Regions from separate parts of the Rhizobium oryzihabitans genome, predicted to be linked through region 2. Evidence: riboswitches for the same ligand, from Rfam matches in the RefSeq annotation. Region 2 holds a riboswitch; each other region holds the start of a gene.
The links. A riboswitch is a leader RNA that binds a small molecule or an ion and turns the genes downstream of it on or off. The one in region 2 is predicted to bind thiamine pyrophosphate.

Region 1 (10,341 bases), 160 kb from region 2:
CGGAAAGCCTTTCCGGCGGCGAAGCGCGGCGCGCGGCCCTTGCCCGCGTCATGGCGCCCGAGCCCGATATTCTGATGCTGGACGAGCCGACCAACCATCTGGACCTGCCCACCATCGAATGGCTTGAAGGCGAATTGCAGCAGACGCGCAGCGCGTTGGTGCTGATTTCGCACGATAGGCGTTTTCTGGAGAAGGTCTCCACCTCGACCGTGTGGCTCGATCGCGGCCAGTCGCGCCGTCTCAATCGCGGCTTTGCGCATTTCGAGGAATGGCGTGACAAGGTGCTGGAAGAGGAAGAACTGGAGCAGCACAAGCTCGGCAAGGCCATCGAGCGCGAAGAACACTGGATGCGTTATGGCGTGACTGCCAGACGCAAGCGCAACATGCGCCGCGTGGGCGAGCTTCAGGCCATGCGCGCGGAATATCGCGGTCACAAGGGACCGCAGGGCGCGGTGCAGGCGACGGCCGCTGACGTGCGGGAATCCGGCAAGCTGGTCATCGAGGCCGAGGCCATCACCAAGTCTTATGGCGAGCGCGTGATAATCGCACCGTTTTCGCTGCGGGTGCATCGTGGCGATTGCATCGGTCTCGTCGGCCCGAATGGTGCGGGCAAGACCACGCTTCTGAAGATGCTGACCGGACAGCTTGAGCCGGACAGCGGCACGGTGAAGCTCGGCACCAATCTCGAGATAGCGACGCTCGACCAGAAGCGCGAAGATCTCAATCCGAACGATACGCTTGCCCATTACCTCACCGACGGGCGAGGCGATAATCTGCTGGTCAACGGCGAACTGAAACATGTGACGGGTTACATGAAGGACTTCCTGTTCCAGCCGGAACAGGCCCGCACGCCGATCCGCAACCTCTCCGGTGGTGAGCGCGCCCGTCTTATTCTGGCGCGCATTCTGGCAAAGCCGACCAATCTGCTCATCCTCGACGAGCCGACCAACGATCTCGATATTGAAACGCTCGATCTGTTGCAGGAAATCGTTGCGGGTTTTTCCGGCACGGTCATCCTCGTCAGCCACGACCGCGATTTCCTCGACCGCACCGTTACTTCCACCATTGCGCCCGCCAATCCGGACCAGCCGGATGGACGCTGGATCGAATATGCCGGTGGCTATTCGGACATGATGGCGCAGCGAAAGGGTGCGGCGGAAGAAAAACGCAAGGCGGAGAAGCAGGAAAGGGCGAAGGCCGCACCTTCCGCTTCCGCGTCGCAGGACCCTTCAAAGGCCAAGGCCAAGCTTTCCTTCAAGCAGAAGTTCGCGCTCGAAAATCTTCCCAAGGAGATGGAAAAGGCGCAGGGCGAAATCGCAAAGCGCGAGCAGCGCATGGCCGATCCCAATCTCTTCACCAAGGATCCCGCTGCCTTCAACACGCTGGCGCAGGAAATGACAAAGCTGCGCGAAAAGCTTGAAGCCATGGAAGAGGAATGGCTGGAGCTGGAGATGCTGCGCGAGGAAATTGAGGGGTGACTGCGGTCGCGATTTCTTGACTGAGGCCTCATCCGCCTTTGACAGGGAGGCGGAATTGCCGTTTCCTGTGCGGGTTCGGAGGAGTTCAGAAAATGCGCATGATCTTCGTCAATCTGCCGGTCAAGAATATCGAGACATCCAGAAGCTTCTTCACGGCTCTCGGTTTCAGCTTCAATCCGGAATATTCGGATGACCGCACGCTCTGCATGATCGTTGAGGAGAACATCTTCGTGATGCTTCTCCAGGAAGAGCGTTTTCGCGATTTCATCAATGGCGATATCGCCGATGCGACGCGCAGCACAGAGGTGTTGACCTGTCTTACGGCGGGAAGCCGCGAAGAAATCGACCGGATGATCGAAACGGCGCTTGCTTCCGGCGGAAGCGGCTGGAAACCTGTTCAGGACCATGGCTTCATGTATGCCGGCAGCTTTCAGGATCCGGACGGTCACGTCTGGGAACTGGTCCATATGACGGCGCAGGGCTGACGGCAGCCATCTTGCCAATCAGAGACGGCGGGACTACATCATCATCATGATCTAACGGGGTGTCTTTTGTGCTTGCGTGCAAAAGGCTGAGAGGCTTGCCAACCCGAAGAACCTGATCCGGTTCATACCGGCGGAGGGATTAGACGGCTTCAAGGCAAGCGGCTATTTCCCTTTTTGTTATGAGGAGGTACCCGTGCGCCGTCGTCTTTTCCCGAGTTTTCTCGTTGCCGCTTCGCTGTTTCTGCCCGGTCTTGCCGCTGCGCAAGATAAACAGGAACTGACCGTCTACACCTATGAAAGCTTCGTTTCCGAATGGGGTCCCGGCCCCAAGGTGAAGGAAGCCTTCGAGAAGGTCTGCGGATGCACGCTCAATTTCGTTGGCGTGGCGGATGGTGTTGCGCTTCTCAACCGTCTGAAGCTTGAAGGCGCAGGGTCCAAGGCGGACGTCGTCGTTGGTCTCGACACCAATCTGGTCGCGGAAGCGAAACAGACCGGTCTCTTTGATGTCAGCGGCATCGATGCATCGGCGGCCAAGGTGCCGGGCGGTTACAAGGACGATGTTTTCGTGCCCTACGACTACGGGCATTTCGCCGTCATCTATGACACGCAGACGGTGAAAAACCCGCCGACGAGTCTCAAGGACCTCGTGGAAGGCGACCCCTCGCAGAAGATCGCCATTCAGGACCCGCGCACTTCCACGCCGGGGCTTGGCCTGCTGCTCTGGGTAAAGTCGGTTTATGGCGACAAGGCCCGGAAGCCTGGGCGAAGCTCAGAAAGCGCATCCTCACCGTCACGCCGGGCTGGTCGGAATCCTATGGCCTCTTCACCAAGGGTGAGGTTCCGATGGTGCTCTCCTACACCACGTCGCCTGCCTATCACATGGTCTCGGAAAAGACGGATCGCTATCAGGCCGCGGCTTTTTCCGAGGGGCACTACATCCAGATCGAGGTTTCCGGCCTTCTCAAAAACGCGCCGCATAAGGAACTGGCGAAGCAGTTCCTCGCTTTCACGCTGACATCAGGATTTCAGGATGCCATTCCGGAAAACAACTGGATGATGCCGGTCGCTGAAACGTCCAAGCCCCTGCCCGAGGCGTTCTCCAAACTCGTCGTGCCGCAGAAGACATTCCTGATGGACCCGGAAGAGGTGGCGAAGAACCGCAAGGCCTGGATCGACGAATGGCTTGCAGCCATGAGCATGAATTGAGGAAGAGGCACGCCCGCGCATGATGCTGCGTCGCGACTACAGGTGGTCGATCATTGCCGGAACGGCGGCCTTTGCCGCCGTTTTCCTGTTCATGGCGCTCGCTGTCGCGGCCCTTCTGTCTTTCGATGCCGGTGCACCCGCCGCCGGCATCATGGATGCCTATACGCTGCGCATCCTGCGTTTCACGCTTTATCAGGCAACGCTGTCGACCGTCCTATCGATCCTTCTAGGCCTGCCGGTGGCACTGGCGCTCTCCCGCCGACAAGATTTTCCGGGGCGGATATGGATCATCCGGCTAATGGCGGTGCCGATGGGGCTGCCGGTCATTGTCGGCGCCTTCGGCATCATCGCCATCTGGGGCAGGCAGGGTGTTTTGAATACGGCCCTTGTTTTTGCAGGTGCGGATGAGCCCTTCAGTATTTATGGCCTTTCCGGCATCCTCATCGCGCATGTGTTTTTTAATCTGCCGGTCGCGGTGAGGCTGATGCTGGCCGGGCTGGAGCGCATTCCGGGCGAATATTGGCGCATGGCCGCGAGCCTCGGCATGGGGCCGGTTGCGGTTTTCCGTTTCATCGAATGGCCGACGGTCTCGCGACTGGTTCCCGGCATTGCCGGGCTTGTCTTCATGCTGTGCGCCACAAGCTTCACGCTCGTGCTTCTGCTGGGCGGCGGGCCGGCGGCAACGACACTGGAAGTGGCGATCTATCAGGCGCTCCGGTTCGATTTCGATCCGCAGCGGGCGATTGCACTTTCGGTTCTGCAGATCGCCCTCACGGCGATACTGCTTGGCCTTCTCGCCTTTTTGCCATCGCCCGAGGCGGAAATTGCCTCGCTTGGCCGTCCCATTCGCCGTTTCGACGGCAAGGGCTCTGGTGCCCGTCTTTGGGACGGGATGGCCATCGCTTTTGCTGTTCTGCTGATTGGTCTTCCGCTTGTCGCCATAACAGTCTCAGGTCTGAATGCCGACCTGCTGCGCCTGCTGTCGGCGCCGATCTTCCTACGCGCTGCTGCGACCAGCCTTGCCATCGCCCTGCTATCCGCAGCCCTTGTCGTGCTCTGCTGCTTCGCGATCATCCGTGCGCGCCAGGCTGTGGCTTCCGGACGGCATGCCGCCCGACCGCTGCGATTTCTGTCCACCACGCTCGGGCGGGGTCTTCGCTTGTGCTCCTGGTGCCGCCCGTCGTGCTGGGAAGCGGGTGGTTCCTGCTGTTGCGGCCCTTTGGAGATGTCAGCGTTTATGCTCCCGTTCTTGTGGCGCTGATCAACATGCTGATGGCGCTGCCGCTTGCCATGCGGGTGCTGGAGCCAGCCTTCACCAGCCATTTTTTACGCACGTCTCGGCTCTCCGCCAGCCTTGGGCTTCAGGGACTGACGCGGCTGCGGTTTGCCGATCTGCCGGTTCTGCGGCGGCCTTTACTCATGGCGTTTTCCTTTGCCATGGCCCTCTCGCTCGGCGATCTCGGGCGGTTGCCCTGTTCGGTTCGGAAAGTTTCGTGACCTTGCCATGGCTGGTCTATAGCAATATGGGCAGCTACCGCACCAATGATGCCGCCGGATACGCATTCATTCTTGGCATCGTCTGCCTGCTGCTTGCCGCCGGCGGTGTTTCACGGCAATCCCAATCAGCAAGGGCGAACATATGACGGGCGATGAATTTGCCGTGGGGCTGGACAAGGTCACGCTGAGGCTTGGAACGCAGGATTTCGATCTTGATTGCACCTTCCCGCAAGGCCAGACGACGGCCGTGGTCGGGGCCTCCGGTTCGGGAAAGTCGACGCTCCTCAATCTCATCGCTGGTTTCGAGGTTCCCGATTCCGGGCGCGTCCTGATCGGCGGGCAGGACATGAAGGCGCTCGATCCTTCCGAAAGGCCGGTTTCATCGATCTTCCAGGACAATAATCTTTTCGCCCATCTCGATATCTTCACCAATGTCGCGCTCGGCATCAGCCCCGGGCTGAAACTGCGGGCGGAAGACCGGCAGAGGATCGACGTGGCGCTTACACGCGTGGGACTTGCCGGTTTTGACAAACGTTTGCCCGGAACGCTTTCCGGCGGGGAAAGGCAGAGGGCGGCGCTGGCGCGTGCGCTGGTCCGGAAAAGACCTGTCATGCTGCTCGACGAACCTTTCGCGGCCCTCGATCCGGGGTTGCGGGCGGGCATGGCCTCCCTGCTTCTGGACTTGCATGCTGAAACAAAAAACACGGTGATTATTGTCACCCACCATCCCGAAGACATAAAAAAGCTGGCGCAGCGGGTGGTTTTTCTTGATCGTGGCCGGGTCGTCTACACTGGCGCGACCGCAGATTTCTTCGCCACACAAAATGTGAAGGCGGTGGAGAGTTTTCTGAACGGCTGATCGCCTTATTTTCGACGCGCCTCGCTGGCAATCGCTTTAGATGACTTCAATGGCGCTAATTTGCACTTGCCAGTTTCAAGTTGTTGCCCGAGAAAAGACGAGAATTATTGCGTTCTTCAGGAATATTCCGGACTTGATGGATCGTTTTTACCGTTTCGACATTCATGGCTCGTTGGGGCGAATCTGTTATTCTGGTCTGCAATTAACGGATGATCAGGAACGTTAGGGGCAGGCATAGAGAATGAGAAATAGCATGACTGCACAGGGGAGGCTCTTCTCCCGTTCAGGCCTTAGCCGTTCGGGCAGGATGGCTGCCGCGTGGTCTTTGCTGACGGCGTCCGCTGTGCTCCTGTCGTCGTGCCAGTCTCTCTTCAGCCCGGCCTACCAGTCCACCTTGCGCCCCTCGGACAATCCGCAGACCGTGGAAGAGGTGCAGAAGAACGATCCCCGTGCCCAGATGGGCGCGCGTGAACATCCGCGTATCGTGGCGAGTTATGGCGGCGAATATCGTGACGCGAAGACGGAGCGGCTCGTCGCGCGCATCGCCGGTGCTCTGACAGCCGTTTCGGAAAACCCGCAGCAGTCCTACCGCATCACCATCCTCAATTCGCCTGCCATCAACGCCTTTGCGCTGCCGGGCGGTTATCTCTACGTGACGCGCGGGCTTCTCGCGCTCGCCAACGATGCCTCGGAAGTCGCAGCCGTGCTGTCGCATGAGATGGGCCATGTCACCGCAAACCACGGTATCGAGCGCCAGCGCCGGGAAGAGGCGGAGGTGATTGCGAGCCGCGTGGTTGCCGAGGTTCTGTCGAGCGATCTTGCCGGCAAGCAGGCGCTTGCACGTGGCAAGCTGCGGCTCGCGGCCTTTTCGCGCCAGCAGGAATTGCAGGCGGATGTGATTGGCGTGCGCATGTTGGGTGAGGCCGGTTATGACCCCTTTGCATCGCCGCGTTTTCTGGATTCCATGGCCGCCTATGCGCGTTTTTCCTCGGCCGATCCGGAAAACGACCAGAGCCTCGACTTCCTTTCGAGCCACCCCAACACGCCGCAGCGCATCGAGCTTGCGCGCCGGCACGCCCGTGCCTTTGGCCAGGAGGGGCAGGTCGGGGACCGTGGGCGCGACTGGTTTCTGGATGGCATAGACGGCCTGCTTTATGGCGACAGCCCGCAGGAAGGTTACGTCAGGGGCCAGACGTTCCTCCACGGAACGCTCGGAATCCGCTTCGACGTGCCGGAAGGTTTCGTCATCGATAACAAGGTGGAGGCGGTGCTTGCAACGGGGCCGGGCGATATGGCGATCCGTTTCGACGGCGTGGCCGACCCGAAGCAGACCACCCTTGCCAATTATCTGACCAGCGGCTGGGTTGCCGGCCTGATACCGGAAACCGTGAAGGAAACGCAGATCAACGGCCTGGAAGCCGCCACAGCCCGGGCGACCGCCGACAAATGGGATTTCGACGTGACCGTCATTCGTGTCGGGCAACAGATATTCCGTTTCCTGACGGCGGTGCCGAAGGGCAATGCGCAGCTTGATTCCATCGCCAACGTGCTGCGCACAAGCTTCCGCAAGATGACTCCGTCGGAGATCGCTTCACTGAAGCCGCTGCGGGTGCGGGTGGTGACGGTGAAGTCCGGTGAAACCGTGGCAACGATCGCCGCGCGGATGATGGGGACCGACCGGAAGCTCGACATGTTCCGCATGATCAATGCGATGAGCGCCACCGCTACGCTTCAGCCCGGCCAGCGGGTGAAGATCATTTCGGAATAAAGCTCAAAGAAAAACCCCGGATCGCTCCGGGTTTGCTGTTCAAGCCGTCGTCCGGCAATTATTGCCACTCACGCACATCGACAAAATGACCTGCGATGGCTGCTGCCGCCGCCATGGCGGGAGAGACGAGGTGGGTGCGGCTCTTGTAACCCTGACGGCCTTCGAAGTTGCGGTTCGAGGTGGAGGCACAGCGTTCGCCGGGCTTCAGGCGGTCGTCATTCATGGCAAGGCACATGGAGCATCCCGGTTCGCGCCATTCAAAACCGGCTTCGAGGAAGATCTTGTCCAGACCTTCCTTCTCCGCCTGTTCCTTCACGAGACCGGAGCCGGGCACAATCATGGCCGAAACGGTGGGAGCCACCTTGCGGCCATCGACGATCTTCGCGGCTGCACGCAAATCCTCGATACGACCATTGGTGCAGGAACCGATGAAGACGCGATCGATGGCAATATCGGTGATGCGTGTGCCGGGTTTCAGGCCCATATAATCCAGCGCACGCCACTTGGAAGTACGCTTGTTTTCTTCCTCGATATCATCCGGATTGGGAACGATGCCCTCTACGGAAGTCACGTCCTCAGGCGAAGAACCCCAGGAGACGATCGGCGGCAGGTTGGCCGCGTCGAGCACCACGACCTTGTCATAGTGGGCGCCTTCGTCGGATTTCAGCGTTTTCCAATAGGCGATGGCCTGTTCCAGCGTTTCGCCCTGCGGTGCGCGCGGCTTGCCCTTGATGTAATCGAAGGTGGTCTCATCCGGTGCGATCAGACCGGCGCGGGCTCCGCCCTCGATGGTCATGTTGCAAACCGTCATGCGGCCTTCCATGGAGAGTGACCGGATCGCCTCGCCTGCAAATTCGATCACATGGCCGGTTCCACCCGCCGTGCCGATCTCACCGATGATAGCGAGGATGATGTCCTTGGCGGTAACGCCATCCGGAACCTTGCCATCGACACGCACCAGCATGTTCTTGGCCTTCTTCTGGATCAGTGTCTGGGTCGCCAGAACATGCTCCACTTCAGACGTGCCGATACCATGCGCCAGCGCGCCGAAAGCGCCGTGGGTGGAGGTGTGGCTGTCGCCGCAGACGATCGTCATGCCCGGCAGGGTAAAGCCCTGTTCAGGGCCGACGATGTGGACGATGCCCTGGCGCTTGTCACGCTCGGAATAATATTCGACACCGAAATCCCTGGCGTTCTGCGCAAGCGCTTCCACCTGGATGCGGCTTTCCTCATTCTTGATGCCTTCCAGCCGGTCGGCTGTGGTGGGCACGTTATGATCAACGACAGCGAGTGTGCGGGTGGGCGAATGGACCGGTCGACCGGCGATGCGCAGGCCTTCGAAGGCCTGCGGGCTCGTCACCTCATGGACGAGGTGACGGTCGATGTAGAGAAGACAGGTACCGTCCGGATCACGATTGACGACGTGGTCGTCCCAGATCTTGTCATAGAGGGTGCGGGGCAGGGTGCTGGATGCGCTCATGGCTCAATTGCCTTGTCATGGAAAAGGTAAATCAGGGTTCAGTACGGCGGTGGACAGCGTGGTGCTGTCAGGCGAGCCTAAGTCGGCTGTTGAGCGCCCCGGAAATGCGCGCGAAAAATCGTGCCGGCAGACGCTTGTGGTCCTGCAGCACATATACATTCTGCGCGAGACATCCGAATTTAGATCCCATGGCGGTCTTCATAGCAGATTGCCGGTTTCGCGGCAATATGAATGCATGCCGACCGTAAAACGCTGACGCGGCGACTTAAATGTGCGCCGCACCATCTGCTTGCGACCTTGAAGTGCCTTTTTTGCAGCCCTTTCACCATTGGTTATGATGCAATGCAACTTGCGTATTTTGCGCCGCACATATAGATGGGTCCCCTTATCATTTGCATTTCGACGAGCAATCGAAGGGAGGGAAAAGCATATGGTATCGGAAAAATCCCTTATCTCGAAGATCACCTGGCGGCTGATGCCGTTTCTTGGCCTTCTCTATCTCATCGCCTATATCGACCGGCAAAACGTCAGCTATGCCAAGCTGCAGATGGTCGATGCGCTGAGCCTCAGCGAATATGCCTATGGACTTGGCGCTTCGCTGTTCTTCATCGGGTATTTCATTTTCGAAGTGCCCAGCAATCTGTTCCTCAACCGTTTTGGCGCCAGCAAATGGTTCGCCCGCATTCTGGTTTCCTGGGGTGCCGTCACCATCGCGCTTGCCTATACGCAGAATGCCACGATGTTCTACATCCTGCGCTTCCTGCTGGGGCTTTGCGAGGCCGGTTTCTTCCCGGGCGTGCTGTTCCTGATGACGCTGTGGTTCCCGCGCGATTATCGCGGCCGCATGATCGGCCTGTTCATGATCTTCAGTGCGCTTGCCAATGCGATCGGCGCACCGCTCGGCGGCATGCTGCTCGATCTCGATGGTTTCCTTGGTTATGCCGGCTGGGAGTGGGTGTTCCTGGCAACGGGTATTCCCGCCGTCATCGCCGGTATAGCCACCTTCTTCTATCTGGATGATACACCGGAAAAGGCGAAGTTCCTGACCCAGGCTGAGAAGGACTGGTTGAAGAACCGCTTGGCCGAAGAAAACAAGGGCATGGAAGAGCATGCGGAGGATGGCTTCAAGGCCCTGATCAATCCGCGTGTGCTGTTCATGGCGCTTTGCTATGTCGGCTTTCCGCTGGCGGCCTATGGTCTCAGCTACTGGCTGCCGACGATCGTGAAGAGCTTCGGCGTTTCCAACACCGCCAACGGCTTCATCAACATCATCCCCTGGGTGATCGTGGCCGTCGCCCTCTTCGTCGTGCCTCTGGCAGCCGACAAGGCGAAGAACAAGACGCCTTATATCGTCGGCCCTGCCTTCGTCGGCGCGTTTTGCCTGCTGATGTCGGCGCTGCTCAGCGACCCGGTCCTGCAGTTCGCCTTCCTCTGCATCGCCGCTGCGGGCATTTTCGCCGGCCAGCCGGTGTTCTGGAGCCTGCCCGGCCGCTTCCTGAGGGAGCAGGTGCCGCTGCCGGCATCGCCGCCATCAACTCCGTCGGCAATCTGGGTGGTTTCGTGGCGCA
Region 2 (10,341 bases):
CAGGCGTCCCTGTCGTTAAGGGCTGCCGGGGCAATGCGATCGAATTTTCCGGCCATTTCCAAGGCCTGCGCCACAGTGCTCGGAACGGATACGTTAAGGCTTTCAAGGGTTGCGGAAATATCCGACGGCGTCTCGAAGGCATCGGCCGGCGTCAGCGTCAGCGTCCAGCCTTCGCTCAGCAATTCTACGCTTTCGCCCGGAAGGTAGATCCTCACGCGGCCTCGCTGGCGTTCGACAGTTTCGCAGCAAGGCTGTCCATCAGGCCATCCCATGCTTCCGCAGCCGGATCGAGCACGGAGGCGAGCGCATCGAACTTGCGGCGCGTCACGGCGCGGGCAAGCTGGAACTGTACGGTCTTGGCGACCTCGGAAATGCGCAATGCATGGTCTCTGGCTTCAGAAAAGCCGTCCTTGTCCAGCCATTCGAGATGGCTTGCCGCCAGTTCGAAATTGGCGCCGAGCTGGCGCAGCGTGTTGAAGGCATATTTATGGAAAAAGCCGAAAGGCCTGTCGGCGACCTTCTCCACCTGGGCCGGAAACACGGCCGCAAAAGCCTTGACCGGGTTGGCGGAAGGACGTCTTGAAAAATGAAACTTCAGCAGCCGTTCGGCTGTCTTGCGGATATGGGCCGGTGAAGGATTGGTGTCCGCGAATTTTGCAAATTCCGTATAGGGCAGGAATGGCGGGTCGGTTTCCTGCAGATGGTGCTGGAACAGGCCGTCAAAGTCTTCGCCCGATAAATGGAAAAAACCGGAATTGTGGAAATAGTCGAGTTCCCGCTTCGCCAGATCGAGCCGGTTGATGGCGATGGTGGTCTTGCCGTGCTCCTTCTGGTAGCCCACCCCGTGGGTATCGGGCATATAAAAGCTATCCATCTCGATCAGGCAGATGCGGCCGCGCTCCAGCTGCGCCTCAATGTGGTTTTCCACCCGGTCGAAGATCGCAAGCTCGGTGGCGCGAACGCCATAAAGCGCTTCGAGATCTTCCAGCGGCACCTTGAAGAAGGTGAACTGGTCGCCTTCGAAATCCTGCGTCAGGGTGAAACCGAACATGGCTTCCGGCGGCAGGCCCCTGGCGGCCAGCACCTCGATCCACAGATCAATGTAGCAATTGGTTTCCGGCCACATTCTCTCTGAGGAATGAAGCGGATGCTGCACATAATTTTGAGGATCGAGACCGGGGAAAATCTGCCGCATGAACGATCAGCCCCAGAGCGTTTCCACGACCTTGGAAGGCCATTGTTTCACATTAAGACCGTGATGGGCAAAGAGCGCCAGCGCAATGCGCTCAAGACCGAAACCGACGCAGGCGGTATGGGCCACGTCACCATTGTCGAGGTTCAAATCCCATTTCTGGCCAAAGGCGTCCTGATGATAGTTGAAACTCATGCAGGCCGTCGGGTTGGTGGCGGATGTGACGGGGATCAGCAGTTCGAACTTCAGGTTCTGGTCACGCTGGTTGTTGGCCAGCATCTTGCCCGCGCGGCCAAAGAAGGGATCGTTGGCCACATCGATGGTGACATCGAGCCCCACGGCTTCCATCATCGCCACGCCGCGATCCATCCATGTCTGGCGGAATTCGGTCACATCGCTCTCCGTGCCCATGCGAACATATTCACGCATGCGGAAAAGCTGCTGACGCGCGGGGTCCTTGGAGGGCTCATGGCGGAAACAATAGGACTGGATGTCGTAGAGACCGCCGCCGGAAGGCAGCGCGCCGCGCTTGGCAATCGTCGGATAAAGCGGGTAGCAGGCCGCCGGCGTCAGCACGATGTCGGTGGCTTTCTGATCCTTGGTCCAGTCGCCGCCCTCATCCATGGTTTTCAGCAGGCTGACATGGTCGAGCTCGCAGCCACAGAAGGAGTGGACCGTGCCGGCAAGCTGCGGAAAGCTCTTCATGTAGCCGCTTTTTTCGAAATAGGCGCGGTTGATGCCCGGCGGAAAACGGATTGCTTCCGCGCCGTCAGCGCCGCCCGTGCGGTCGATCAGCCGTTCGAATGCGGCAATGACGTCCTCGAACTGGCCGCTGCGCCCGTAAAGACCGTCCACACCCGTTTCAATCAGCAGGCCCTCTTCGAACAGTCGATCGAGAAAGGATGTTTGCATGTCCATGGTCTTATCCCAAAAGGCTGGTGTCCTGCCTGTGAACCAGCAGGAGATTGGCGGAGTTACCGAGAATACGGTCATTGGAGATCATCAGGCGGGCGGAATGCGCATCGCGAAGGTGCCGGCCGAGGCTGTAGGGCGTACCGTTCTTGTAACCCATGATGCCGCAGACCAGCATGGCGTGGTCGATGATCTGAAGAATGGTTTCCGAAGAGCAGATCTTCACATTGTTCATGGCCACTGCAAAGGCCATGGACATGAGCTTGTCCGGGTCGCTCTTGGTGTCCTCGTAAGCCTTGATGCCGGCGATGATGTTGGATTTGACCACCTGCAGTTTGGTGGAAACTTCAGCAAGTCGGATCGCGCCGGGCGGAGCGACGCCGGGTGACTTGCGCGCCGCTGCTCTCACAAAGGACTGGGCGCGCAGCACGGCGTCGGACGCGATACCGTACCAGACGGCGCTCCACAGCAGATGGGAGCTTGCAAGCATCGATTGCGCCGCGATTTCAGCAAATGGTTTCGGGAATATCTGCACTGCCGGCGCTTCGCCGCGAAACAGGAAACCGTCCGAACAGGTGCCGCGCATGCCAAGCGTATCCCAGACATGGGTTTTTTCGAGCGTGTACTGATTTTTCAGGAAGACGGTCATCACCTGATCGGCGGGCGCGGCATCCTTGTGGGAGCGGGAGGTGATGAGGATGGCATCGGCATTGCTGCCATAGGAAATGACGGTGGCGTCCTTCTCCAGCTGGCAGAAGTCTCCGTCGACCTCGATGGCGCAGATTGAATTGCGCAGATTGCCGCCGATGCCGCCTTCGGTCGTCGCAGAGCCAAGCAGAAGCTGCTCGTTTGCAATGCGGCTCATGAAGCCTGCATGCCAAGCGCTTGCCTCGCCATGTTCCACAAGGCTGGATGCCTTGATGTGGTGCATGGCGAAAATCATCGCGGTTGCCGAACAGGCCTGGCCAAGCCGGGCACAGATATCGGCGATTTCCTGCAGGGAGGCCCCTTCGCCGCCAAGGGAGGAGGGGATCTGGATGCCCAGCAGGCGTTCCCGCTTCAATGCATCGACAGCCTCCTCAGGGAAGCGGCCGGTGACATCCACCTCGTCCGCATGTTTGGCGGCGATCGTCGCGACACGGCTCGCGCGCGCCGACAGTGTTTCATCCTGCGGCGATACGGTTACGTTCATCAGGCGGCCTCTTTGCCGTCCAGGATGAGCTTAACGGTGTCTTCGATGGCCTTGATGCTTGCAAAGGACTTGCGGTTGAGGAGGTTGTCCGGGAATTCGATATCGAAAGCTTCCTCGATACCCAGCATCAATTGCACCGATGCAAAGGAAGAAAGGCCGGCCGCATAAAGATCGGCTTCATTTTCAATCGTATCGACGGGGGTGGGAAGCTGGCCGAATTTTGCCAGTATTTCACGAATAGTCGCATTCATTCCAACGTATCTCCCGTGAATTTCACATTAGGATGGTTTGTGCTTATCGTTACGTTGCAAACGATAATATTCACCTAAACCGTTAGGTTAACTACAGCTGACGGCAACATGCGACATTCACGCACCGTTGCCAAGCATTGATCCGCGCCCTTGACAAATGTCGGGTGGTGTCTTTTGCTATCCTCCATTCACCAGGGGTGTCCCGTCAAGGGGCTGAGATTCTGCTTTCATGCGCAGTGACCCGTTGAACCTGATCCAGTTCATACTGGCGTAGGGACGGTGCAAAGACCGAAGGTCGGCTGGCGTATGGCGTCCAGTGTCGGCACTTCGGTATTTTCCATCATTCCGGCTCGAACTGGGTCTCCACTGTCAAACTTTGGAGCCTCATGATGAATATCGCTGCCAAGAATATCCCGCTTTCGGTTACAACCGGGCCGCATCCCGCCTCCACGAAAACCCATAAAAGCGGAATTTTACATCCGCATATCCGCGTGCCGATGCGCGAGATCGCCGTTCACCCGACCGCCGGCGAACCGCCGGTGACGGTCTATGATTCCTCGGGTCCCTATACCGATCCCTCATACGCCGTTCTGATCGAAAAGGGCCTGCCGCGTCTGCGTCACGACTGGGTTGTGGCGCGTGGCGATGTCGAGGCTTATGACGGCCGGCACGTCAAGCCGGAGGATAACGGCTTTGCAACCGGCGAGCGCCTGACGCCCGAATTTTCCGTGCGCCATCAGCCGCTGAGAGCCACGGCGAACAAGGCGGTGACCCAGCTTGCCTATGCGCGTGCCGGCATCATCACGCCGGAAATGGAATTCATCGCCATCCGGGAAAATCTCGGACGCGAAGCTGCGAAAGAGAAGCTGATCCGCGATGGCGAGAGTTTTGGCGCGCAGATCCCCGACTACGTAACGGCTGAATTCGTTCGTCAGGAAGTTGCTTCGGGCCGTGCCATTATCCCCGCCAACATCAACCACCCGGAACTCGAGCCGATGATCATCGGCCGCAATTTCCTGGTGAAGATCAACGCCAATATCGGCAATTCCGCCGTCACCTCCTCCATGGCCGAAGAGGTGGAGAAGATGGTCTGGGCGATCCGCTGGGGCGCCGATACCGTCATGGACCTTTCGACCGGCCGCAACATCCACAATATCCGCGAATGGATCATCCGCAATTCGCCGGTGCCGATCGGCACCGTGCCGCTTTATCAGGCGCTGGAGAAGGTCAACGGCATTGCAGAGGATCTCAATTGGGAGGTGTTCCGCGATACGCTGATCGAACAGGCGGAGCAGGGCGTGGACTATTTCACCATCCATGCCGGCGTTCGGCTGCATTACATCCCGCTCACCGTCAACCGCGTCACCGGCATCGTGTCACGTGGTGGTTCGATCATGGCCAAGTGGTGTCTGCATCACCACAAGGAAAGTTTCCTCTATGAGCATTTCGATGAGATCTGCGATATCTGCCGCGCCTATGACGTTTCCTTCTCGCTGGGTGACGGCCTGCGACCCGGCTCGATCGCCGACGCCAATGATGCGGCGCAATTTGCGGAATTGGAAACGCTCGGCGAGCTGACGCAGATCGCCTGGGCCAAGGACTGCCAGGTCATGATCGAAGGCCCCGGCCATGTGCCGATGCACAAGATCAAGGAGAACATGGACAAGCAGTTGAAGACCTGCGGCGAGGCACCCTTTTATACGCTCGGGCCGCTGACCACCGATATCGCCCCCGGTTACGATCATATCACCTCCGGCATCGGGGCCGCGATGATTGGCTGGTTCGGCACGGCGATGCTCTGCTACGTCACGCCGAAGGAACATCTTGGCCTGCCGGATCGTAACGACGTGAAGGTCGGTGTCATCACCTACAAGATCGCTGCCCACGCCGCCGATCTAGCCAAGGGCCATCCGGCTGCACAGGTGCGGGACGATGCGTTGTCGCGTGCGAGGTTCGAGTTCCGCTGGGAAGACCAGTTCAACCTGTCGCTCGACCCGGATACGGCGCGTTCCTTCCATGACGAGACCCTGCCGAAAGAGGCGCACAAGGTCGCGCATTTCTGCTCCATGTGCGGGCCGAAATTCTGCTCGATGCGGATTTCCCACGATATCCGCGCCGAGGCGCAGAAGGAGGGGCTGGAGGCCATGGCCGCGCGCTTCAAGGAAGGTGGCGAGCTATATATGCCGCTTCCGACGCCGGCCGAATAGATGCGTGTCCTTGTCAAGGGAACGGGGGTCGCCGGTCTGACGGCGGCCTTCGAACTGGCGCGCAGCGGTGTTACCGTGGAGGGTTGCGAGCGCAATGCCGAACCCTCTCGCGGCGCATCGTGGTATGCCGGCGGCATGCTCGCGCCGTGGTGCGAGCGTGAGAGTGCGGAGGAAGCGGTGCTAACGCTCGGTCAGGCGGCGCTCGACTGGTGGGACGAAGCGACCCCCGGCCTTGTCGTCCGGCACGGCACGCTGGTTGTCGCGCCCGCCCGCGACAAAGCGGAACTTTCGCGTTTCGCATCGCGGACCGGCGGCTATCGCTGGGTGGATGAGGGTGAAATCGCCGCTTTGGAGCCGGATCTTGCCGGGCGGTTCCGCTCCGGGCTTTATTTCCCGGGTGAGGGGCATCTCGATCCGCGTCTTGCGCTGCAATCATTGCATGAGCGCCTCTGCGATTTGGGCGTGCGATTTCACATGGGCGTTCCGGTGGATGAACAGTATTTCGACCGGGTGGTGGATTGCACCGGCCCTGCGGCGGTGGGTGAGATTGCCAACCTTCGCGGCGTGCGGGGAGAGATGCTTTATCTCGCCACGTCAGAGGTTTCCCTGTCCCGTCCCATCCGGCTGCTGCATCCGCGCATTCCGCTTTACATCGTGCCGCGTGAGCCGGGCCGTTTCATGGTGGGTGCGACGATGATCGAAACGGAAGATGCGGGCGCCATTTCCGCCCGCTCGATGATGGAGTTCCTGAACGCCGCCTATGCCGTGCATCCGGCCTTCGGGGAAGCGGAAATCATCGAGACTGGAACCGGCGTTCGTCCGGCTTACCCCGATAATCTGCCTGATGTCACCGAGGACGGTCGGACCATCTTCATCAACGGCGCGCACCGGCATGGCTTCCTGCTGTCGCCGGCGATGGCGCAGCGGGCGGCTGAAGTCGTCTGCCAAAATATTTCTGAAAAGGAACAGGATCATGAAACTTCTGGTGAATGGCGACGAGCTTGATCTCGCCACTGAGACGCTGGCGGGTTTGCTCTCCAGCCTAGATTATGAAGGCGACTGGCTGGCGACGGCGGTCAATGGCGAGCTGGTGCATTCGGAAGAGCGCGCCGATTATCAACTGAGGGCGTTCGACCGTGTTGAAATCCTCTCGCCGATGCAGGGAGGTTGAGGCCATGTTGACGCTTTATGGCCGTGAGGTCTCTTCCCGCCTTCTGCTCGGCACGGCGCGTTATCCGTCTCCTGCCGTGCTTGCCGATGCGGTGCGGGCCAGCAACACGGATATTCTGACGATTTCGCTGCGCCGGGAAACGGCGGGCGGCAAGAAGGGTGGTCAGTTTTTCGAGCTGATCCGCGAGCTGGATCGCTACATTCTGCCCAATACGGCCGGTTGTCATACCGTCAAGGAAGCGGTGCTGACGGCGAAGATGGCCCGCGAGGTTTTTCATACCAACTGGATCAAGCTGGAGGTCATCGGCCATCACGACACGTTGCAGCCCGATGTCTTTGCGCTTGTCGAGGCGGCGAAAATCCTCTGCGACGATGGTTTCGAGGTCTTTCCCTATACGACGGATGATCTTGTCGTCGCCGAAAAGCTGCTGGATGCCGGTTGTAAGGTGCTGATGCCCTGGTGCGCGCCAATCGGCAGCGCCATGGGGCCGCTCAATCCGATGGCGCTGAAATCGATGCGGGCGCGGTTTGCGGATGTGCCGCTGATCGTCGATGCCGGTATCGGCCGGCCGTCACATGCGGCGACTGTCATGGAGCTTGGCTACGATGCCGTTCTGCTCAACACGGCGGTTGCAGGCGCGGGGGATCCGGTCGGCATGGCGGAAGCTTTCGCCCGCGCCATCGAGGCTGGCCATCAGGCATTCCTGTCCGGGCCGCTGGAGGCGAGGGACATGGCCATTCCCTCGACACCTGTTATCGGGACGGCGGTTTTCTCCTGATCGCGGTCTGCCGCCTTCATCGGACATGTCACCTTTTGCGTTGACAGTGTCCCGTGGCGGCGGGATACCGGGAGAAAAGGGGAATGGCATGGCGGCACGCAACAATCTTCTGACGGATATCGCTGGCGTTTCGGTCGGCAATGTCACCGATCTTTCACTGGGCTCCGGCGTTACCGCGATTGTTTTCAACAAGCCCGCAATCGCCTCGGGTTCGGTTCTCGGCGGGGCTCCCGGCGGGCGTGATACCGGCCTGCTCGACCCGGCCATGACGGTGGAAACGGTGGATGCCTTCGTGCTCTCGGGCGGTTCGGCCTTCGGGCTGGATGCGGCGGGCGGCGTTCAGGCGGGATTGCGCGAGATCGGGCGTGGCCTGCAGGTTGGCTCCACCCGCGTTCCCATCGTGCCGCAGGCGATCCTGATGGACCTGCTGAATGGCGGCGACAAGGACTGGGGCCTCCATTCGCCCTATCGCGAGATGGGATATGCGGCTTTCAGGGCGGCGCGTGCGGAGCGCTTCGAGCTAGGAACGGTTGGCGCGGGAACGGGGGCAACCACGGCCACCTTCAAGGGCGGGCTTGGTTCGGCAAGCGCTGTCAGTTCCGGCGGTTACAAGGTGGCGGCCATCGTCGCCGTCAACGCGCTCGGTTCCGCGACTGTCGGCACAAGCCGCCATTTCTGGTCCGCACCTTTTGAGGTGCAGGGCGAGTTCGGCGATTGCGGTTTCCCCGCCCGCTTCACGGCGGACGATACAGCGCTTCGTTTGAAGGGTGTGACCCTGACGGCGACGACCATCGGTGCGGTTGTGACCGACGCGGTTCTCACCAAAGCGCAGGCGCATCGCCTTTCCATCATGGCGCATGACGGGCTGGCGCGCGCCGTGCTGCCCGCCCATCTGCCGAGTGATGGCGACACCATGTTTGCGGCTGCGACCGGTGAGAAGCCGCTTGAGGGCGGCGCGCATTTCGCGGAACTCTGCCACCTCTCCACTATTGTTATGGCGCGCGCGGTGGCGCGTGGCGTTCACGAGGCGACGGCGCTGCCGCAACACGGTGCGCAGAAAGCCTATCGCGATCTTCATGGCCGGGGTCTTTGAACGATGGGTGAAACACTCCCGCCATTGACCCCGGTTCTCCGCATCGATTTTCCGCCCGGAGAGCGTCTCGGGCACGGCAAGATCGAGTTGATGGAACTGATTGTCGAGACGGGCTCGATATCAGCCGCCGGGCGGGCGATGGACATGTCCTATCGCCGCGCATGGCTGCTTGTGGATGCGCTGAACCATATGTTCAGGCAGCCGGTTATAGAATCCCAGCGTGGCGGCAAACAGGGCGGCGGGGCTGCGCTAACCGCATTCGGTGCTGAATTGCTCGACCGTTATCGCGGCATGGAAAAGCGGATGAATGACGCCTTGCGCGCGGATATCGACTGGCTCGAGGCCAACCGCAACCCGGATGCCGCCCTCAATACGGATCGAGAGCCGCCGACTTTATGATCGCATGTACCGGTTTTCCGGGTTCCAGCTGGAGACGTTCGCGCGACAGATCGGTGATGCGCGACTGGATGATATCGCCGCCGCAATCCACCTGAACGGTTAGCATGCCATCTTCGCTTGCCGAGACGCTGGCAATATGGCCTTCGAGAATGTTGAGTGCGCTCAAGCCTTCCGGCTTTGTCGTGGCGAGCATCACGTCGCGTGCCGGTATCAGCACGCGCGCCGGGGTGCCGGGAGCAGCTTTTTTTGCCGGAACCTGCAGAAGCGATGAGCGGAGCTTTACGGCAGCAAGCCCGTGCTGTTCGTCAAAGCTTTCGATGTTTCCTGAAAGGATGCTGCCCGCTTCGCGCCGTTCAAGATGGGCGCTGAAACCCGGTCGCGCCAGCACGTCGGCCGCGTTTCCCTGCGCCTCCACCTTGCCATCCTTCATCACCACGATACGGTCGGCAAGGCGGGCGACTTCCTGGATGGAGTGGCTGACATAAACGATCGGGATTTTCGTCTCGTCGCGCAGTCGCTCGAGATAAGGAATGATCTCGGCCTTTCGCTCTTCGTCGAGTGAGGCAAGCGGTTCATCCATCAGCAGCAGTCTGGGTGATGACAGAAGTGCGCGGCCGATGGCGACGCGCTGTTTTTCGCCGCCGGAGAGCTTGTCCGGGCGACGTTGCAAAAGATGACCGATGCCGAGCATCTCGATGATGCGACCATCATCCCCTCCGGTTCCCTTTTCCGTGGCGAACCATTTGCCGTAGTTCAGGTTCTGGGTAACGCTGAGATGAGGAAACAGCCGCGCTTCCTGAAAAACGTAACCAAAACGGCGCCTGTGCGCCGGCAGGAACAACCGCTTCCCGCTATCGGCCAGCACTTCGCCGTCCAGTAAGACCTGTCCCTCGTCCGGCTGCATGAGGCCGGCTATGATGCGGATCATTGAGGTCTTGCCGGAGCCGGAGCGTCCGAAAAGCGCTGTAACGCCGCCGTCAGAGGTGAATGATGCATCGAGCGCAAAGGAGCCGAGGCGGTGGCGGGTGGTAACTGAAAGCGTCATTCCATGCTCACCCGTTTTCCGATGATGCGGGCCAGAAACTCCGAGACGAGCAGGGCGAGCATGGAAATTACGACGGAAACGATGGTCAGCCGCAATGCGCC
Region 3 (10,341 bases), on a different replicon from region 2:
ACTCAAAGTCTTCGTTTCCAGCCAGCACCAGCCCGATGTCTGGCGCAAGGCGCTCGATCAATATGAGGCGAAGACGCCCGGCGTGAAAGTGGTGATCGAGACCGGCGGCAATACGTCCGAAATGCAGGCGCAATATCTCAACACCGTGATGTCGGCCAAGGATTCCAGCCTCGACGTGCTGATGCTCGACGTCATCCGCCCGGCGCAATTCGCCACTGCCGGCTGGACCAGCGACTTCTCCGGCAAGGACATGTCGGCCTATCTGCCGACCTATGCCGAAGCCAACACCGTGGACGGCAAGATCGTGGCATTGCCGGCCTTCGCCGATTCCATGTTCCTTTATTACCGCAAGGATCTGCTGGACAAATACGGCATCCAGCCGCCGACCACCTGGGACGAGCTGAAGGAAGCCTCCAAGAAAGTGATGGAAGGCGAAAAGAACCCTGAACTTCAAGGTCTCTCCTTCCAGGGCAAGGCAATCGAAGGCGCCGTCTGCACCTTCCTGCTACCCTACTGGAGCGAAGGCAAGTCGCTGGTCGAAAATGGCAAGCTGAACTTCGACAATCAGGCGGCCGTGGATTCGCTGAAGCTCTGGAAGAGCTTCGTCGACGAAGGCATTTCCAAGAAGAATATTTCCGAAGTCGCGACCGACGACACCCGCAAGGAATTCCAGGCGGGCAAGGTTCTCTTCGCCGTCAACTGGTCTTACGCTTGGACCCATTTCCAGGGCAAGGAATCGCAGGTCAACGACAAGGTCGGCGTCGCCCGCCTGCCGGCCGTCAAGGGCGGTGAGCAGACGACCTGCCTCGGCGGCTGGGAATTCGGCGTGTCCGCCTATTCCAAGCAGCAGGATGAAGCAAAGAAGCTGGTGGAATATCTCTCCAGTCAGGATGTGTCGAAATTCATGGCCATCAACGCCACGCTGCTGCCCACCTATGCCTCGCTCTACAAGGATGCCGATGTCACCAAGGCGATCCCGTGGTTTGCGGATGCCCTTCCCGTCGTTGAAACGGCAAAGGCCCGCCCCGTCACGCCGCGTTACAACGAGGTCAGCGAAACCATCCGCACCACCGTCAACGGCGTGCTTGCGGGTGTGATGACGCCGGAGGACGGCGCAAAGCAGATGGAAAGCCGTCTGCGGCGCGTGCTGCGCTAAGCTTCAGGGCCGGGGAGCGGCATGCCTGCCATGCCCTTTCCGGCCGCTTTGATCGAACCAGTGAAAACCGCGCAAGCGGTGCGATAAACGGGCCGGGTCTTAACCGGTCCGATCGGGAGACGATGACGTGAATCCAGTTGCGGGAGTGGCAGACGTGGCAATGCCGGAAAGAACGATGGTCAGGGTGGACGAGAAGAAGCTGCCGCGCTGGACGCGGTGGCTCGATCTCGGCGACCGGTCGCTTGCCGTGCTTTTGCTGGCGCCTGCGGCCATTCTTCTCTCGCTCATCATCGTCTATCCGGTAGCGCGGCTCGTTTATACCTCGTTTTTCAGCCTTTCACTGACCTCCGGCCTGCCGGCGGAATTCATCGGCTTTGAAAACTACACGGCAATGCTCGATGACCCGATTTTCTGGGAAACGACCTGGAACACGGTGCTGATAACGCTGATCACCGTGCCGGGCGCGCTGTTCATGGGGCTCGGGCTGGCACTGCTCGCCAACCTGCCCTTTTCCATGCAATGGCCGATGCGCCTGTCGCTGCTCATTCCCTGGGCGCTGCCGCTGTCCTTTGCCGGCCTCATCTTCGCATGGTTCTTCCACTACGAATATGGCGTGGTCAACGACGTGCTGAACCGGCTGGGTTTTGAAGGCATCATCTGGTTCAACTCGCCGAACTGGGCCTTTGCAGCCATCTGCCTGACCATCATCTGGAAGACCTCCTCCTTCATGGCGCTGATGATCCTTGCCGGCCTCCAGACCATTCCACGCTCGCTTTATGAGGCCGCGGATGTGGATGGCGCCGGCAAGCTCAGGCAATTCTTCGAGATCACGCTGCCGCTGCTCAAGCCCTCGATCGTCGTTGCCCTCATCTTCCGCACGATCACGGCGCTGCAGACCTTTGATATTCCGTACATGATGACCGGCGGCGGCCCCGGCACATCCACCACGACGCTTGCCATGTATATTCACCAGAACACCGTTTCCTTCCTCGATCTCGGTTACGGTTCGGCGCTGGCGGTCATGATGTTTGCGCTCTCCATGTGCGTCACCGCCGTTTATCTCCGCATTATCCGGACGAAGGACTGATCCCATGAGCACCGTTGCGACCTCCTCCGGCCTGTCCTCCTTCTTTTCCGGCAAGCCGCTGCGCTTCATTGCGGCCTCCATATTGCTGGTCAATGGGCTGTTTCCGGCAATCTGGATTCTGTTCACCTCGCTGAAAACCGAAGCGGAACTGACGGTCAAACCGATCACATGGTTTCCGCATGCACCGACGCTTGCCAATTACATGCAGGCTTTTTCCGACCAGCCGCTGCATCTGTTTCTCTTCAACAGCTTCATGGTGGCGCTTCTTTCAACCGCACTCACCATCCTGATTTCGGTGCTGGCGGCTTACGCGCTGGCGCGGCTTGACCTCAAATACCGGGCGCTGATCCTCTCGCTCATCATCGCCGTTTCCACATTCCCGCTGGTGACGCTGCTGGTGCCGCTGTTCGAAATCATGCGCGCGCTCAACCTGCTCAATAGCTGGACGGCGCTGATCCTCCCTTACACCGTGCTCTCCCTGCCGGTCTGCACGCTGATGCTGGTGTCATTCTTCGAAAGCATCCCGCGCGATCTGGAAAACGCCGCCATGATCGATGGCTGCACCCGCATCGGCGCGCTGTTCAAGGTGGTGGTGCCGCTCTGCGCACCGGGCGTCTTCACCGCCGGCATTCTTGCCTTCGTGAACGCCTGGGACGAATTCCTGCTGGCGCTTTCCTTCAATTCCAATCCAGCACTGCGCACGCTGCCTGTCGGCATTCAGCTTTATCAGGGCGAGTTCGCTTTCCCCTGGCCCGTCATCTCGGCAGCACTGGTGGTCGGCATCGTGCCGGTCGCCATCCTGATCGTCATCTTTCAGGAACGCGTTGTCTCCGGCCTCACCGCCGGCGGTCTCAAGGGCTAAACAGGTATAATCATGTCATTCGAAAAGACCAGCAACGGCTTCACGCTTGCAATCGGCGGCCGCATCATCCTTTCCCATTCGCCTGAGAACCCGGCCATCTTTGCCGGCTTCGGCAAGGAGCGGATGGAGATGTATCGCGGCAATTTCGATATCGAAGACTATGTCATCGAACGAACCGCGCTGCGCCATGCCGAAGTCAGCGGCGATAGCGTCACGTTTTCCTCCGCACCCGGACAGGCCCCACGCCTTCGCCTTACACTGAACGGCAATGCCATTCAGTTCACGGCGCTGGATGAGACCATAAACCGCCTGTGGCTGCGGGTCGTCGCGGAAACGGATGAGCATGTCTGGGGCGGCGGCGAACAAATGTCCTATTTCGACATGCGCGGCCGGCGTTTCCCGCTCTGGACGTCGGAGCCCGGCGTCGGCCGCGACAAGACAACGGAAATCACCTTCAAGTCGGATGTCAGCGGCAAGGCGGGTGGTGACTATTACAACACCAACTACCCGCAGCCGACCTATCTCTCCTCGCGCAAATATGCGCTGCATGTGGAAACAACGGCCTATTCGGTCTTCGATTTCCGCAATGCCGATTTCCACGAAATCGAGATCTGGACGATCCCGGAGCGTATCGAATTCTTCGCGGGCGATCATTTCACCGATATCGTTTCCGCCCTCTCGCTGCGGTTCGGTCGCCAGCCGGAACTGCCGGAATGGGTCTATAATGGCGCGATCATCGGGTTAAAGGACGGCGTCAACTCCTTTGCCCGGCTGGAAAAAATCCGCGCCGCCGGAACGAAGGTCTCAGGCCTGTGGTGCGAGGACTGGGTGGGGCTTCGCCAGACATCCTTCGGCGCGCGTCTCTTCTGGGACTGGCAGGCCAATGACACCCGCTATCCGCATCTTCGCCAGAAGATAGCCGAGCTTGCCGATCAGGACGTCCGCTTTCTGGGTTACGTGAACCCCTATCTCTGCGTCGACGGACCGCTTTTCCCCGTGGCCGAAGCGGCCGGTTATTTCGCCACCGGCGCGGACGGCAAGACGGCGCTGGTGGATTTCGGCGAATTCGATTGCGGCGTGGTCGATTTTACCAATCCAGCCGCAGCCGAATGGTTTGCCGAGGAGATCATCGGCCGGAACATGCTGGATTTCGGCCTTTCCGGCTGGATGGCCGATTTCGGCGAATATCTGCCGATCGACATCACGCTGTCGAACGGCGTCGACGCCAAGCTGATGCACAATGCCTGGCCCACACTCTGGGCCGAGGTCAATGCGAAGGGCGTCGAAAGCCGCGGCAAGACTGGCGAGGCGCTGTTCTTCATGCGGGCAGGCTTCACCGGCGTGCAGGCTCATTGCCCGCTCATCTGGGGTGGCGACCAGTCGGTCGATTTCTCCCGTCACGACGGCCTCGTCACCGTCATCTGCGGCGCGCTCTCTTCCGGCCTCATGGGCAACGCCTATCACCATTCCGACATTGGCGGATATACCAGCCTGTTCGGCAATGTCAGAACAGCGGAACTCATCATGCGCTGGGCGGAAATGGCCGCCTTCACCCCCGTCATGCGCACCCATGAGGGCAACCGCCCGCGCGACAACCTCCAGATCGACCAGGACGACGCGGTTCTTTCCCATTTCGCCCGCATGACGACCCTCTACACCGCACTCGCCCCTACCTGAAATCGCTTTCCGCCGAAGCGGCCACGACCGGACTGCCTGTGCAGCGCCCGCTTTTCCTGCATTACGAAGATGACCGGCAGACCTACACCCTCCAGGACTGCTATCTCTACGGAGCCGATATGCTGGTCGCACCCGTCTGGAAAGCCGGAGAAGAGCAGCGCACGCTCTATCTTCCCGGCAACGGGGAATGGGTGCATTTGTGGAGCGGCGAGCATCATCCCGGCGGACGCGAGGCGACCGTCGAAGCGCCGCTTGGCCAACCGGCTGTCTTCTATCGCGCCGATAGCAGCCATCGTCAGCTATTTGAACAGCTTCGCAGCATCTGAGCCGTTGACAGCCAGCTAAAAAAGCGACAGTTTCCGACCCATTCCGAGGGGAGCACCGAACGGTGCTGAGACGGCGATGAGCCGGACCCTTGAACCTGATCCGGGTCATGCCGGCGTAGGAACGGAAACTGTCGCGCTTTCAAGGTGCTGCCCTTTCTCTTCTCCGCTTTTCCCGGATCTCCGTGATTGTCACATCTGGAGACCGAATGATGATGCTGAAACCTCCCGTCCTTCGCACATGGTGCGGTTGCGTCTGAGGTCCGGCCCATGCGTCCCTCCCATGCGCTGAACGGCGTCCTGCTTCTGCTCATTCTGTGGCAGACAGGGACATGGCTGTTTGCGCCGCCGCGCTATATCCTGCCCTCGCCTGCCGATGTCGCCGCCGCTTTCCTGCGCCAGCCGGGTTTTCTGTTCGGACAGGCCATGGTGACGTTTGGCGAAATGGCCGTCGGGCTTTTCGCCGGTGTCACGGCCGGCATTCTCGTTGCCTTCACGATTGCCGCCATCCCGCGTCTTGGCCGCCTCGTCTGGCCCATGGTTCTGGTGTTGCAGGCTTTTCCGGTTTTCGTGCTGGCCCCAATCCTCGTCCTCTGGTTCGGCTTCGGCATGGCCTCGAAAGTGGTCATGACAGGGATCATCATTTTCTTTCCCGTCGCCTCCTCTTTCACCGATGGTCTCAACCGCACCGACCGTGCGATCCTCGACGCCGCCTCGCTGACGGAGGCGAGCCACTGGCAGATCCTCACCCGGCTGCGTGTGCCGCTGGCACTCCCCTCGCTCATTTCCGGTCTGAGGGTCGCAGCACCGCTCGCCCCGCTTGGCGCCGTCATCGGCGAATGGGTGGGCGCCTCGGCCGGGCTCGGTTTCGTCATGATCCAGTCCAATGCCCGCATGCAGACCGACACCATGTTCGCCGCCATGGCCATTCTCGCCGTCATGGCGGTGCTGCTGCGGCTTGCCGTCGACCGGGCGACAGCCAATCTGGCCCCTTGGGCCAAAGAGACAGAACACCTCATTCCTTTCAAATATTTGCGGAGACTTTCAGCACCATGAAGCGAACTCTTCTTTCCCTCGTCGTCGCGGCAGCAAGCGTGCTTTCCCCCATGCAATCGCAGGCGGCCGACAAGCTGACCGTGTTGCTGGAATGGTTCGTGAACCCGGACCACGCGCCGATGGTGATCGCCAAGGAACGCGGGCTCTTTGCCGATGCGGGGCTGGAGGTCGAACTGGTTCCGCCGGCAGACCCATCCGCCGTGCCGCGTCTGGTCTCGGCAAAACAGGCCGATATCGGCGTCCACTACCAGCCTAATCTCTATCTCGACCACGATGCCGGGCTGCCGCTCGTCCGTTTCGGTACGCTGGTGGAAACGCCGCTCAACACCGTCACCGTTCTGGCCGATGGGCCGATCAAAAGCCTGAAGGACCTGAAGGGAAAGAAAATCGGCTTTTCCGTTTCCGGTTTTGAAGATGCCATGCTGAAGCGCATGCTGGAGAAGGACGGCCTGACGAAAGACGATGTGGAACTCGTCAACGTCAATTTTTCGCTCTCGCCTTCCCTGATCGCCGGCAAGGTGGACGCCACGCTTGGCGGCTTCCGCAATTTCGAACTGACGCAGATGAAGCTTGAGGGGCACGAGGGCCGCTCCTTCTTCCCAGAGGAACATGGCGTGCCTGCCTATGACGAGCTGATCTTTGTCACCCATCGCGATCTTGCGAAGGACACCCGCCTGCCGCGTTTCCTCTCCGCCGTGGAACAGGCCGCGATCTTCATCACCAACCATCCGCAGGAATCCTGGCAGCTTTTCATCAAGGCCTATCCGAACCTTGACGATGCGCTGAACAAGCAGGCGTTTTTCGACACGTTGCCCCGTTTCGCCAAGCGTCCCGCCGCACTCGATCGCACCCGCTACACCCGCTTCGGCGAATTCATGCGGGACATGCAGCTGATCAAGCAGGCGCCGGCGGCGGACGACATCGCCGTGGAGCTGCAGTGACCATGGCAGACAGTTTTCCGACAGCGGCAAAGGCCGCCGAGATCCTCGGAAGGGTGAGGCAAGCGCGCCCGCGCGTGCATTGCCTGATGAACACCGTCGTGCAGAAATTCACCGCCGACGGCATCACCGTCGTCGGCGGCATTCCATCGATGACCACTTCGCTTGAGGAAATCGAGAGTTTCGTCGCCAAGGCGGATGCGCTTACCGTCAATCTCGGCACGCTGGATGCGGAACGGCGCAGGGTTATCCGGCTTGCGATCGAGATCGCCAATGCATCGGCAAAACCCTGGATCGTCGACCCCGTGCATTGCGACTATTCGCCGTCGCGGCTGGAATTCGCACGCGAACTGATCGCGCTTTCACCCACCATCGTGCGCGGCAACCGCGCGGAGATGAGCCTGATTGGCGACGTACCGGATGCGGTGCGGATCGAGACCGGGCCGGTCGATCATCTGCGCGATGCCACCCGGAGCGTCAGCATCGTCAACGGCCACCCGTGGATGGCGAAGGTGACGGGCACCGGTTGCCTCTCTGGCGGCGTCATCGCTGCCTTCATGGCGGTGGAAAAGGACGCGCTGACAGCCGCGGCCGCTGCACTCGCCGTCACCGGCGTTTCCGCCGAAATCGCCGCCGTCAACGCAAAGGGTCCCGGCACATTCGAACCGGCGTTTCTGGATGCGCTTTCCGAAGTTTCCAGTGAGGAGATAACAAGACATGCAAGGATCGAGCATGAACAAGGTTGATTACCGCCTGAATGCGCTGGTCGATGCGAGCCTCGGCGATGTCGCGCCCCTGGCCGAGCTTGCTCTGGCGGCCGCGCTCAACGGCGCAACCATCCTGCAATATCGTGACAAGCATGGCTCGACTCGTGAAATGATCGAGAACGCGCGGGCCATCCACGAGGCTATCGCCGGCACCGGCGTGCCGCTCGTCATCAACGACCGGGTGGATGTGGCGCTCGCGTCCGGTGCGGACGGGGTGCATCTTGGCGCAGACGACATGGACGCCGAAACCGCCAGACGTATTCTCGGCGAAAAGGCAATCATCGGCCTTACCGTCAAGAACCGGGCAGATGCCGAACGGGCTGCCTCCATGCCCGCGGACTACGCCTGCATCGGTGGCGTGTTCGAGACGGTTTCCAAGGTCAATCCGGACAAGCCGGTCGGTATCGATGGTTTCACGCTGCTGCGCGGCCTTTTGCGTGAGTGGCGGCCGGAAATGCCGGTGGGCGCCATTGCCGGCATCGATCTTGCCCGTGTGCCACCCGTCGTCACCGCCGGTGCGGATGGCGTCGCGGTCATTTCCGCCATCTTCCGCGCCGGCGATATTGCCAGCGCAACCAAGGACTTCCGCGCGGCAGTCGACACGGCGCTGAAAGCGAGACAGCCATGACAGCCATTGCATTGACCATTGCCGGTTCCGACAGCGGTGGCGGCGCGGGTATCCAGGCCGACATCAAGACCTTCTCGGCGCTCGGCGCCTATGCCGCCAGCGTCATCACCGCCATCACCGCCCAGAACACCAGGGGCGTGACGGCGGTGGAGGATATTTCCGTCGCAAGCATCGTCGCGCAGATGGATGCGGTTTTTTCCGATCTTGCCGTCAATGCAGTGAAGATCGGCATGGTATCGCGGATCGAAACCATCGCCGCCATCGCGGCGCGGCTTCGGCAGCAGACCCAACCGGTGGTGCTCGATCCGGTCATGGTGGCAACATCAGGCGACCGGCTGCTGCATGAGGACGCCATCGAGACGTTGCGTCGCGACCTCCTGCCGCTCGCCGCCATCGTCACGCCGAACCTGCCAGAGGCAGCGTTGCTGACAGGCACGCCGCTGGCAACCACGCAGAGCGAAATCACCCGTCAGGCAGAAAAGATCCTGACGGCGGGCGCGAAAGCCGTGCTCATCAAGGGCGGCCATGGCGATGGGCCTGAGAGTACGGATTATCTGTTCGCAGGCGGCACGATGCAGGCGCTTTCCGCGCCACGGGTGGACACGAAAAACGACCACGGCACCGGCTGCACGCTGGCGGCGGCGATTACCGCCTATCTCTCCATGGGCTATGAGTTGGCGGAAGCGGTGGGGCTGGCGAAGGACTACCTGAATGGTGCGCTTGACGCTGGCCGTGGGCTTGCCGTTGGTCAGGGGCGAGGGCCGGTGCATCATTTTTATAAGTGGTGGGGGTGACATCGAGACACGGAGTGTGGGGCTTACCCCCTCTGTCCTGCCGGACATCTCCCCCTCAAGGGGGAGATCGGATGGGGCAGTCGCTCGGTCCCTTTTATCGTCGGTGTTAGGGTCTCGTCCGCTGACTGAAATGCGCGGAGCGGGCCACTTGTCGATCTCCCCCCCTTGAGGGGAGATGTCCGGCAGGACAGAGGGGGGTAAGCCCCACACTCCACGCTACCGCGCCTTCGGCGTCGCCAGCACATTCCGGATCGCAAAACTCGAATGAATCCGCGAAACACCCGGCAGCTTCGATAAAATCTCCTTGTGAATACGCTCGAAATCCCCCGCACTTTCCGCTTCACAACGCAGGAAATAATCCGATCCGCCTGTCATCAGGTAACATTCGCGGATTTCCGGATAACGCCGCACCGCGTTTTCAAAACGGTTGAGAAAATCCTCCGTCTGGCGATCGAGCGTGATCTGCACGATGACCGAGATCACCTCGCCGCCCGCAAGGCCGCTGGTGAGCGCCGTATAACCCCTGATGATACCTTCCCGCTCCAGAATATCGACCCGGCGAAGGCAGGCGGAGGCCGAAAGGCCGACCTCTGCGGCGAGTTTCGCATTGCTGATGCGGGCATTGAGCCTGAGCAGGCGGATAATATGGCGGTCGGTCGCATCGAGTGACGACATAGAAAATTCCAATACGGCAAGGAAAGTTGCGTAGAGTGGAATTTTATCGCATGTTATTCGAACAATAGCCAAGAAATTCGATAATCGTTGCAATACTCTCATATGATAAAAATGAGGGTGAACGACCATGGACATGCAGATCAGCCGCCAGCAGGCAGCCGGTGGTGCAAGCGGCCATCTGACTATCGATCTCGGCGCATTGCGCGACAATTACCTGACCCTTGCGGCCATGGCCCCCACGGCTCAGACGGCAGCGGTCGTCAAGGCCGACGCATACGGCCTCGGTGCCGATATCGTCTCACAGACCCTGTTCGATGCAGGTTGCCGCAATTTCTTCGTTGCACACATTGATGAAGCGCTGGCGCTCCGGCTGCGTCT

Region 1: another riboswitch for thiamine pyrophosphate. It lies ahead of thiB (thiamine ABC transporter substrate binding subunit); the one in region 2 lies ahead of thiC (phosphomethylpyrimidine synthase ThiC).
Region 3: another riboswitch for thiamine pyrophosphate. It lies ahead of G3A56_RS18165 (ABC transporter permease); the one in region 2 lies ahead of thiC (phosphomethylpyrimidine synthase ThiC).

Annotation. Positions count from the first base shown of each region.
Region 1 covers NZ_CP048632.1:2,375,983-2,386,323, forward strand. Annotated here, with positions in the region: gene G3A56_RS12195 (ABC-F family ATP-binding cassette domain-containing protein) at 1-1,478, shown strand, start outside; gene G3A56_RS12200 (VOC family protein) at 1,571-1,963, shown strand; TPP riboswitch at 2,009-2,119, shown strand; partial or broken gene thiB (thiamine ABC transporter substrate binding subunit) at 2,157-3,169, shown strand; partial or broken gene thiP (thiamine/thiamine pyrophosphate ABC transporter permease ThiP) at 3,189-4,812, shown strand; gene G3A56_RS12215 (thiamine ABC transporter ATP-binding protein) at 4,809-5,525, shown strand; gene G3A56_RS12220 (M48 family metalloprotease) at 5,833-7,293, shown strand; gene leuC (3-isopropylmalate dehydratase large subunit) at 7,352-8,773, opposite strand; partial or broken gene G3A56_RS12230 (MFS transporter) at 9,204-10,341, shown strand, end outside.
Region 2 covers NZ_CP048632.1:2,533,300-2,543,640, forward strand. Annotated here, with positions in the region: gene G3A56_RS12890 (glycoside hydrolase family 2 protein) at 1-215, opposite strand, end outside; gene G3A56_RS12895 (DUF1839 family protein) at 212-1,195, opposite strand; gene G3A56_RS12900 (amino acid--[acyl-carrier-protein] ligase) at 1,202-2,110, opposite strand; gene G3A56_RS12905 (acyl-CoA dehydrogenase family protein) at 2,115-3,296, opposite strand; gene G3A56_RS12910 (acyl carrier protein) at 3,296-3,547, opposite strand; TPP riboswitch at 3,731-3,842, shown strand; gene thiC (phosphomethylpyrimidine synthase ThiC) at 3,937-5,754, shown strand; gene thiO (glycine oxidase ThiO) at 5,755-6,759, shown strand; gene thiS (sulfur carrier protein ThiS) at 6,728-6,925, shown strand; gene G3A56_RS12930 (thiazole synthase) at 6,930-7,703, shown strand; gene G3A56_RS12935 (P1 family peptidase) at 7,792-8,796, shown strand; gene G3A56_RS12940 (winged helix-turn-helix domain-containing protein) at 8,800-9,195, shown strand; gene modC (molybdenum ABC transporter ATP-binding protein) at 9,164-10,240, opposite strand; gene modB (molybdate ABC transporter permease subunit) at 10,237-10,341, opposite strand, start outside.
Region 3 covers NZ_CP048635.1:299,616-309,956, forward strand. Annotated here, with positions in the region: gene G3A56_RS18145 (ABC transporter substrate-binding protein) at 1-1,156, shown strand, start outside; gene G3A56_RS18150 (carbohydrate ABC transporter permease) at 1,332-2,243, shown strand; gene G3A56_RS18155 (carbohydrate ABC transporter permease) at 2,248-3,105, shown strand; partial or broken gene G3A56_RS18160 (alpha-glucosidase) at 3,118-5,108, shown strand; TPP riboswitch at 5,145-5,247, shown strand; gene G3A56_RS18165 (ABC transporter permease) at 5,376-6,161, shown strand; gene G3A56_RS18170 (ABC transporter substrate-binding protein) at 6,158-7,102, shown strand; gene G3A56_RS18175 (hydroxyethylthiazole kinase) at 7,105-7,845, shown strand; gene thiE (thiamine phosphate synthase) at 7,832-8,494, shown strand; gene thiD (bifunctional hydroxymethylpyrimidine kinase/phosphomethylpyrimidine kinase) at 8,491-9,288, shown strand; gene G3A56_RS18190 (Lrp/AsnC family transcriptional regulator) at 9,505-9,963, opposite strand; gene alr (alanine racemase) at 10,091-10,341, shown strand, end outside.